3 regions of the Paenibacillus sp. OAS669 genome follow, and region 3 is predicted to be linked to each of the others. Evidence: riboswitches for the same ligand, from Rfam matches in the RefSeq annotation. Region 3 holds a riboswitch; each other region holds the start of a gene.
What was found. Region 3 has a riboswitch for thiamine pyrophosphate ahead of GGC63_RS07810 (acetylornithine deacetylase). Riboswitches for the same ligand answer to the same signal wherever they lie in the genome.
Positions count from the first base shown of each region.

Region 1: another riboswitch for thiamine pyrophosphate. It lies ahead of GGC63_RS21885 (ECF transporter S component); the one in region 3 lies ahead of GGC63_RS07810 (acetylornithine deacetylase).
Region 2: another riboswitch for thiamine pyrophosphate. It lies ahead of thiS (sulfur carrier protein ThiS); the one in region 3 lies ahead of GGC63_RS07810 (acetylornithine deacetylase).

Region 1 is NZ_JADBDR010000010.1:174,588-177,864, forward strand. It holds gene GGC63_RS21875 (MFS transporter) at 1-534, opposite strand, end outside; gene asd (archaetidylserine decarboxylase) at 566-1,354, opposite strand; TPP riboswitch at 1,601-1,705, shown strand; gene GGC63_RS21885 (ECF transporter S component) at 1,838-2,425, shown strand; gene GGC63_RS21890 (ABC transporter ATP-binding protein) at 2,422-3,277, shown strand, end outside.
Region 2 is NZ_JADBDR010000032.1:107-3,383, reverse strand. It holds gene GGC63_RS34010 (glycosyl hydrolase family 18 protein) at 1-169, shown strand, start outside; gene GGC63_RS34005 (DUF2614 family zinc ribbon-containing protein) at 244-591, opposite strand; gene GGC63_RS34000 (nucleotidyltransferase-like protein) at 709-1,578, shown strand; TPP riboswitch at 1,629-1,765, shown strand; gene thiS (sulfur carrier protein ThiS) at 1,859-2,059, shown strand; gene GGC63_RS33990 (thiazole synthase) at 2,117-2,890, shown strand.
Region 3 is NZ_JADBDR010000002.1:567,114-570,390, reverse strand. It holds gene tenA (thiaminase II) at 1-77, opposite strand, end outside; gene GGC63_RS07810 (acetylornithine deacetylase) at 112-1,386, opposite strand; TPP riboswitch at 1,504-1,604, opposite strand; gene GGC63_RS07805 (DNA ligase) at 1,666-2,574, opposite strand; gene GGC63_RS07800 (prohibitin family protein) at 2,968-3,277, opposite strand, start outside.

The DNA of each region.
Region 1 (3,277 bases), on a different contig from region 3:
AGGAGCAAAGATGAGCGCCGTCATGATGGAGGCCAGGGATTGTCCGGCGTTGCCGCCTACCTGGAAGATGGACTGTGCCAGCCCGCGCCGTGAGCCTGCAGCCATGTGTGCGACGCGCGAGCCTTCCGGGTGAAAGATGGCGGAGCCCAGCCCGACAAAAATGACGGATACGAGAATCATGCCGTAATTGGGCGAAAAGGCAAGGCCCAGCACCCCTAGGCATGTCAATCCCATTCCAAGTGGGAGCATGTAGGGGGAGGGCTTGCGGTCAGAATATAAGCCGATGGCCGGCTGCATAAGCGCAGAGGTCATGTTAAGGGAAAAGACGATAATCCCCGCTTGCATGTAGCTTAGTTGCATCGAATCCTTAAGAATCGGCAGGATGGCCGGAATAATCGACTGGATGGAATCATTGAACAAATGAACGATGCTTATGGCAAGTAAAATTCGCATGACAGTCGGCTTGAGACTGTGCTGCGGGGCCGATTGCAGTCTTGCGCCGGCGGCCTCCGTTCCGGATGATGCTGCTTGCATAATGGCTTTCTCCTCTGCTAGTACGATGATGTCAGGATGGCTGAATGGTTCCTAACGCTTCTCCCATTTTGACTTTGCTTCCGACATGCAGGTCGCTGCGGCTTAAGAACGTATCGCTCTCCATCAGCAGCACGACGGTGGAGCCGAACTCGAAGTAAGCGAGCTCATCCCCGCGCTGCAAGGTGTTGGGCAGCGGCTTCACGTACTGGATGCTGCTCACGTTCATCGCTCCGACCTTTACTACGGCCACTTCGCCGCCCTCATGCTGCATATAGGTGATCAATCTTTCGTTACGGCTCAATACTCTGCGCATTTGGCGCAAACCGAACTCGTTCACCGGATATACTTTGCCCGGGACGTGCTCTTTCTCGATAATGCTTCCGTCAATCGGGGTATGAATCCGGTGATAATCGGTCGGGCTCAAATATAGCACGAAATAAAATCCGTTCTGATAATTCACCGTACGAGGCGAAAAGTTAAGCAGCTCCTCAACGGTGTAATCTTGTCCCTTGACGTTAACGATCAAACCTTCTTCTATCGGTCCCATGCCGGTAATCGCTGCATCAACCGGACTGACGAGAGTATGCTCGGCAGTATTGACTGGACGCAGCCCGGATTTCAAACGTCTCGTAAAAAAATCATTCAGTGAAGCATACTCCGACAGATGCTTCTCGGCGTCTTGAACCGGAATGCCGTATATTTTGGCAAAGCGCGGGATCAATCCGCGGCTTGCTCGGGATTTCGCAAAGGATCCGGTTAACCGGGAGATCGACTTGCGGGAGGATAGCTCCGTCAGCAAGCGGAAAAAAGGTTTCATCATAACTGTTCATTCACCTATTTCTTCATAGTGTGGGTCTACCGAATATCTTGACACAGAACAGGGTCCAACGCAAGAAAAAAAGCATGGCCCTACAGGAAGGAAAGGGACATTTGCCCATACGCAAAACGGCGATGTTTCGGTGCCCAACCGGCTCCGGTATCGGCAAGTGAGGATTGCCGTCTCTTTTTGCGGACCGGATACCGCACATTTAGCCGTTGACTTTTATCCCAATCGTGCTAATATGATATTTGTCACTAGGGGAGCCGAAAGGCTGAGACTGGATCGATAGATCCTAGACCCTCTGAACCTGATCTGGATTGTACCAGCGTAGGGAAGTGGAGAACGTTAGAAGCGTGTTATCTACGTACATGCAGGCCACTTCCATGTTGTTGATGGAGGTGGCCTTTTCGCGTTGTCCTGTCAGAACAAGGTCTGGGCTGAGGCCCCGAGCATCATCATATTTAGAAAAAGGAGTGGATGGAAATGTCCAAAGGGTTAAAGCTAACCGACATCCTGGTCACCATCGTCATCGCAGTTGTGTTCGGCATCATTTATCGGTTATGGGGAGATGTGTCCAACGTCGTAAAGCTGGCGGGCTTGCAGCTGGATCAGCTTGTCTACGGGGTATGGTTTATGGCGGCTACGGTAGCGGCGCTGATTATCCGCAAACCGGGCGTAGCGCTGCTGGCGGAGGTGGCCGCGGCTTCCGGGGAGCTTCTTACAGGCTCGCAATACGGGATTGAATCCTTGACCTACGGGATTGCTCAAGGTTTGCTGGCCGAGCTGGTATTCGCCTTATTCCGATACCGCAGCTTCTCGATAACGACGGTTTCCCTGGCAGGGATCGGTTCGGCTGTCGCTTCGCTTGTTTTCGACGCGTTCAAAGGCTATTTGATCGATCTGCAAACCTGGAATTTGACGCTGTATTTTGCTTTCCGCATCGTCGGATCGATCTTCTTCACGGGGATGTGCGCGTACTGGCTGGTGAAAGCTCTGGAGGTTACCGGGGTGACACAGCTTGTCCGTCCGGTGAGCAGCGCAGATTACCAGGCCTTGGAGCGTAAGGGATGATGCAGCAGGAATGTGCATCAGTACATGGACTACGTCTCAAATTCGCCGGTAGTCCGACGCTTCTGTTCAACGATATTTCGTTCTCGGTTCAGACAGGGCAGAAGGTGCTGCTCCTCGGACCGAGCGGATGCGGCAAATCTACGCTGCTTCAAGTATTGACCGGGCTCGTTCCCAATGTGATCGAGGTCCCTGTCAAATTCGACGAGATTGCCATTCCTGCCTCATGGGGCTATGTATTTCAAGACCCGGATACCCAATTCTGCATGCCGTACGTAGATGAGGAAATGGCGTTCGTGCTGGAGAATCTGGGGGCTCCGCGGGAGGAGATGAGCGGCAGAATCAGCGACGGGCTGCGGCAGGTAGGACTCGAGCTTCCCGAGCTTCACATGCCCATTCAAGCGATGTCCCAGGGGATGAAGCAGCGTCTGGCGATAGCCTCCGTGCTTGCCCTGGAGCCGGAGGTTCTGTTCTTCGACGAACCGACGGCGCTGCTGGACCCGGAGGGCACCCGGCAGGTGTGGGATACCATCAAGGCTATAGGAAGGGACAAAACGATCGTTATCGTAGAGCATAAAATCGATGAAATCATCGGATTTGTCGACCGGGTCGTACTGTTCTCCCCCCAAGGGGATATCTTGGCGGACGGCCCGCCTGCCGACGTATTCGGTCAGCATAAAGAAAAGCTTAAGGAGTACGGGATCTGGTATCCGGAGGTATGGGATGATTACGTCTCCGGACCGGCTTACAGGTCGCTGCGGAATGCTGCAGAGGAGAAGCCTGTGCCAGCATCGGGATTGCTTAAGCTGAGCGATTTTAGCGCCTACCGCGGCAGGGAAGCGAAGCTGCGTGTCG
Region 2 (3,277 bases), on a different contig from region 3:
GGAAGGCGACAAGCTGAACCGTATATGGCTGGAGGATGAGGTATCCATGAAAGCGCGGATGGATATCGTTAATAAATACCAGCTTGCCGGAGTGGCTACGTGGCGAAGAGGCTACGAGAACCCGGCTATATGGGAGCTTATAAAGACAGAGCTTAACAAAAAGCCTTAACCGGACAAAAAAACTGGCTTCCTCTCTCACCTCATGCAGGTAGGGAAAGGAGCCAGTTTTCTTTGCTTCGGCCGTTAAAGATTGGCTTTGGCATTCGGGTCGTGCTGGGGATCCAGAGACAGGATCGTTTTGCAGAACATGCAGCGGTCCGTTTTACCGAGAATTTTGGTAGCCTTGCCGCATTCGGGGCATTCGACAACGGTGGTGCTGGTAGACATCATACCGGCCCAGAAATACACTCCCATGCTGGCCAGCATAGAGATAGCTCCGATGACCATACATATACCGGCGATAATCTTGCCTGCTACGCCCCAGTTAAAAACAATGCCTGCTAACCCCACGATCATCAGCAGCATGCCTCCCATGGTCAGCAGCAGTCCCCATAACCGGAATTCATTAACTTTACTGGATTTTAATATCACGGGTGTCACTTCTTTCTTTAGATAAAATGTGAAATTTGTCACTGAAATGATGCAGGAAACCGCCTACTAATGTAGAAATAAGAAGTATCATGGAATGTTATGTAGGAGGCTGCGGCGATGAACGCCCTAAAGGAACAAAGGATTGCCAGGCTCCGGGAAGATGATGCAGTCATGAGTATATTGGCGGTCGATAATCCGTCAATGTTTTCTGCAATCACGGACGGATTCGATCTCCTGTTGCTAGTCATTGTAAAAGAGGGCCTGCAAACTGATCAACAGTATCATTATATAAAAGACGACTGCCGTATACAAGAAAGATGGTTTACTTCGTCTGCAATTCATCAGCTTATGCTGCACGGAGAGCACCGCAACCTCATTTACTGGATCTTAAAGGGAGAGATTCTTCTGGATCGGAATACGTATTTAGAAGGTTTGCGGCATCGGATGCTGGAATTTCCGTCGGAAATGAGAGAGCACAAGCTGTTAATAGAATTCTCCAGATTTTTGCGCAAATATATGGAGAGTAAAGAATATATTTTGGAGGACCATCTGCTGGATGCGTACAATAACATTCTCGAAGCGCTCCATCATTGGGCGAGGATTGTTATCATCGAAGCGGGAAGCCATCCCGAAATTACCGTCTGGCGTCAGGTAAAAACGATTAATCCCGGAGTATACAAGCTGTATGAGGAGCTCACGCTAAGCAATGAAACGCTCAAGCAGCGCGTCCAGCTAGTGCTTCTTGCTTGCGAATTTTCCGTCATGTCCAAGATGGAGAGATGCTGCGGCCTCTTGCTCTCCCTATTGTCCAGCCGTGAAGAAGCCTGGAGCCTAGGCGAGCTTCAGCAGTGTGAGAAGCTGTCCGACATTCGGTTCGAGCTTCCGCTTATCCTGAATAAGCTGGTGAAGAAATCACTGGCCAAGGAAATTATCTATACATTGGACGAAGAAGTATCCCAGCTGGAATTACGGTACACAACGAAATAAGGAATCCAAGCGACAAAAACAGCAGTTTCTGCTATACTTATACTCAATTGAATAACCACTAGGGGAGCCTTTTATCGCGAGGCTGAGATAAGAAAGCTTTTTCTTGACCCTTGGAACCTGATTATGGCATGTCTTGTGCGGCATGCTTCTGGATGATACCAGCGTAGGGAAGTGGACGAACGTAAGATGCTGTTTTCGGCATATTTACACCAAGTCAACCTCTTGTGCGCGGTTGGCTTTTTTTGTTGTCAATTTTACCTGGAAAGCGTGGTGTGGTGGTGTGAGACTGATCATTAACGGGGAAGCGAGAGAAGTAGATCAGGTAACGAATGTTGCCGAGCTGCTTACTGTTTTCAAACTTGAGCAAAAAATACTGGTCATCGAGCTGAATCGGGACATTATCGAGCGCAGCGAGTATGCCAATACAGCTCTCAAGGAAGGCGACTCTCTTGAAATTGTTCACTTTGTAGGCGGGGGTTAAGGATTGATTTGCCCGTTATACTTGCTTGCACATACATATTAATGGAGGTTTGTACAAATGAATGACGTGTTAAAAATCGGCCCCTATGAATTCAAATCCAGATTGCTGCTAGGGACAGGCAAATTCAATTCGCTGGATATTCAAAACCAAGCCGTTCAGGCTTCCGAAGCGGACGTTCTTACCTTCGCTATTCGCCGTCTGCCTATCGATAACCCGGAAGCTCCTAATTTCCTGGAGACGCTGGATTTAAAAAAGTTTACGCTTCTCCCTAACACGGCGGGCGCTTATACTGTAGAAGAAGCTGTTCGTATTGCAAAGCTGGCCAAGGCATCGGGCATGTGCGACATGATTAAGGTGGAAGTCATCGGTGATCCGAAGACTCTGCTGCCGGACCCTATCGGAACGCTAGAAGCTACGAAAATACTGGTGGACCTTGGCTTCATCGTGCTGCCGTATACCTCGGACGATCCGATTCTGGCGCGCAAGCTGCAGGAAGCGGGAGCCGCTGCAGTTATGCCTGGAGCTTCTCCTATCGGTTCGGGACAGGGCATTGCCAATCCGAATCAGCTTCGCTTTATTATCGAAGAAGCGAAAGTTCCTGTAATCGTTGACGCGGGTATAGGCGGTCCGGCAGATGCTGCATTGGCAATGGAGCTGGGTGCCGATGGCGTACTTCTGAACACGGCTGTCGCCGGCGCTCAGGATCCGGTTCTCATGGCGGAAGCATTCAAGCTGGCTGTCATTGCGGGACGTAAAGGATTTATGGCGGGGCGCATTCCTAAAAAGAGATATGCCTCTGCAAGCAGCCCGGTCGAAGGAATGATCGAATAGCTTGAGCTTGATTCGAAACCTGAAGGGAGTACGTCTGGTTTAGACAGGCGTGCTTCTTTTATTCTGTAAGCCATCGAAAAAAGAGCATCTGCCTTGAAAGATGATTCGCTGAATATTTTTTTAAAATAACGCTTGACTTTATATATAAGCCTATGATACATTAACTCTCGCCGCTAAAAAACGGCAAACACATCCGAAACAAATCAAGCTTAATAAGAAAAATAAATTTCAAAAAAAAGCTTGCATTAAGATGGGTGAATGTGATATATTAAAAAAGTCGCTGCTAAACAAAGCGACACGAAATGACAAGATGAAAATTACGAAAGTAATGAAGTTTTGTCGAGATATTGTCCTTTGAAAACTGAACAACGAGTGAATGTTTGAACA
Region 3 (3,277 bases):
TCTTGAACGAACGGGTGGTCATGATTGCTGCGCCAAACCGGCTGCAGTTTTTCTAACAAATACTCGGAAAACTTCATCTCTATTCCTCCTCCAGCGGGTTCCAGCGCAACTTTATTTAGCCGTGTGTCCCCATTCGTACATGAATTTCAGCATAACCTTCGTAAATTGAATCAGCTGCTCTATGGATACTTGTTCATTGACAGCGTGAGCGTTTTTTAAATCCCCCGGGCCATAAATAGCGGCCGGTATCCCTGCATCACCAAACCAGCCCCCATCCGTTACCGTAGGAGAGACATCCACCACAGCAGGCTGGCCTAATATGGTTTCATGGGCTGAACCAAGCAGCTGGACCGCAGGATGATTCGGATCCACTTCTAAAGAAGGGAAGATTTCTCCCCGATCCTCTATCATGGAAGAGCCTCCCCATTCGTATTGCGGCGGATTCTCCCTAAGCCACGGATCCGCTTGTGCTACCCGGTTCAAATGCTCTTCAATGTCCCGGCATACACTCTCATAGGTTTCATTCGGATAAAAATGAACGGTGATCCACAGTCTGCACTCGTCGGCAATAAACGCCGCATGCCTGCCTCCTTCGATAACGGCCGGATTGATCGTATTAGTCCCTGGTGCAAACCCCGGATAGCTCTTCATGACCGCCCAATGTCTCTCCAGCTCCTGAAGTCCTTGCAGGAGCTTCATCATCTTTTCGATCGCGCTGGCCTCCAGGATTCCGCCTCCGGCATGAATCATATTTTTCCGGGTCGCATCATGAAACGTCTTCTTGCTTTTCACGGTGACCCAACCGGTAATAACTCCGCCTTGCCCTTGAATATGAAGATCGCTCGTATCGACAACAACTGCAAAATCGGCTTGATATCCGCGCTTGCAGCATTGGAGGGTACCTGCTTCTCCGACTTCTTCACCAATCACCGATTGGAACATCAAATCTCCGGGCAGCTTAATGCCCGCTTCGTCCAGCAGCTGGATGGCAAAGAGCGCCCCCGCCAGCCCGCCTTTCATGTCCGAGGCCCCACGGCCAATGAGGACGCCGTCTTTGACAATCGGCTCGAACGGAGAGGTTTCCCATGGCTCGTCCGCACTTACCTCTGCCACATCCACGTGGCCGTTAAGGATCAAGCTCTTGAATTGATCGGAGGCTTGTCCTTGTTTGATACCGACGACGTTCGGGTCTCCCGGATACACTTCCCATTGATCAACCGTAAACCCGTGAAGCTCCAGGAATTGTGCAATAAACTGCTGAGCTTCCTCTGTATTTCTGGCCGGAGGCGCCGGGGTCTTATATCGTATCAGCCGTGAGGCCAATTGCACTAGCTCCTCCTGCCTCTCCTCGACCTGCCTGATTAAAGCTTCCAATTCCTGACTCAATCCATCTCCTCCAGTTCATTCATGCGGATACCCGCATTATTCAATTGTTCAGCAGAATACGATAGCAGCAAAAAAACCACTTCGCAGGACAAAGTGGTTTACGCGCGCAGCACAGCACTGCCGTGACGTCCACTTCCCTTCGCTAGCATTACCTAGATCAGGTATAAGGGTTAAGGCTCCCGCCTTTCTCAGCTGCATCAGCACCCCTAGTGAAATTCTTATTCGTTTTCTTATTCATAGTATCATAGACTGGATAAGGTTCTCAATCCTTCGAGACGTTCAGGAATGCCAAATGCAGTCCTCCGGGTTTTTATCCGGCAAAAATTGCTTAAATATCGTTGTCCTAAGCTGATGGGTATCCGTACGTTCTAAATATTGGATGCGGCAGCAGAGTTTGGGTTGTATCCATTGGGTTTGCTTGTCATGCTCCAGATAAAGGTCCTTGGACAGCTCCATAAAACACTCTTTATCTTCATAAGTAAGTCCGAATTCCACCACTCCGACAGGCTTGTTCTTGACAGTACGGAACTGCAGCCCGATCACCAGCGCGAAGGGATTCGTCCGGAAACCAAGGATAACAGCGTCAATGGTTTTAAAATGCTTGATTTTAACCCAATCCCGGCTCAACGTGCCCGGCCTATAGATAGAATCCGTTCGTTTGGCCACGATGCCTTCCATGTCCCGTTCCCGTGTCAGCTCGAACAAAGCCTTCCCTCTCTCCATTACATACAGGGTCGGCATAATGACGGAGTTAGGAACGAGGAGCTCATGCAGTCGTCCCTTTCGTTCCATTAGCGGCTCATTGCTATGCTCGCGCTCCGTGAACAGCAAGTCAAAAGCTACAAAAGTTACCGGATGTGTCGCAACCGCTTGCGCTATCCTCATGGAGCTGCTGAGTCGTCCACGGTAGCTGAAATCATCAAACACGGGTCTCCCGTCTCGCATAACGATCCCTTCACAATCCAGAATCGCGGTATGAGTCTGAATAGCCGATACAGCCTGTTCGAGCTCGGGAAACTTCTTCGTCACCTTATTCCCATGACGTGTGTAGGCCTCAATCCGGCTTCCTTGCTTATGGATCACAATACGCCAGCCGTCCCATTTGGGCTCAAACAAGTATTGAGGATCGTCAAACGGCTCATGTTGAATACTGACGTTCATTGGCTGATACGGTGTAAAAACCTGCAACAGGAATCACCTCATATCCTCATTTTTACCAAAAAGGGACGGATTGTAACCTGTTGACTACCGTTATGTCTGTCTTTTAGGAATTCGGATTTGGCAGGACCGACTATTTCTGATTGCTGAATTCATTTTCCTCCTGCCAATCGGGGCTTTTCCGCACAAGATATTCTTGCGCCGCTGCCCCAGCTCCTTAGGCAGTAATAAAAAAAAACGCCTTATAGGGTCAACAGCCCTAATATGCGGTTTAGAACCAAATCATAGAGGAAGCATATTGCATTCACGGAATACGGTTACCGGTATCCATCATTAATACACTGTTTATGGAGGAAAGACTGATAACCCCTCCTCCAATTTACCATTTTTGTCCATGGGTGTCGAGAGCGCGTGCTCGCGGTTTTATTTACTGCCTAACGAGTTCAGGTCGATAAACGGTGTTGCGCCTCCGGTCACACTCGGAAGACGGCCATCCCATTTCTCCAGTGCTTTCTCCTGCACTTCAATCTGCTTGAGCTGAACCAAATCCGGCGTAATCTCCTGCTTCTTCAGCTTCAACGACTCCGCCTCAGCTTGGGCCTGCGTAATTTTCTGCTTGGCTTCAATCTCAATACGCTTCAAATCGTTCTCCGCTTTCAATGCTTGCTGCTGCGCCACCTGCTTGGCTTCGATCGACTGATTGAAAGCATCTGAGAATTTAAAATTCACAATG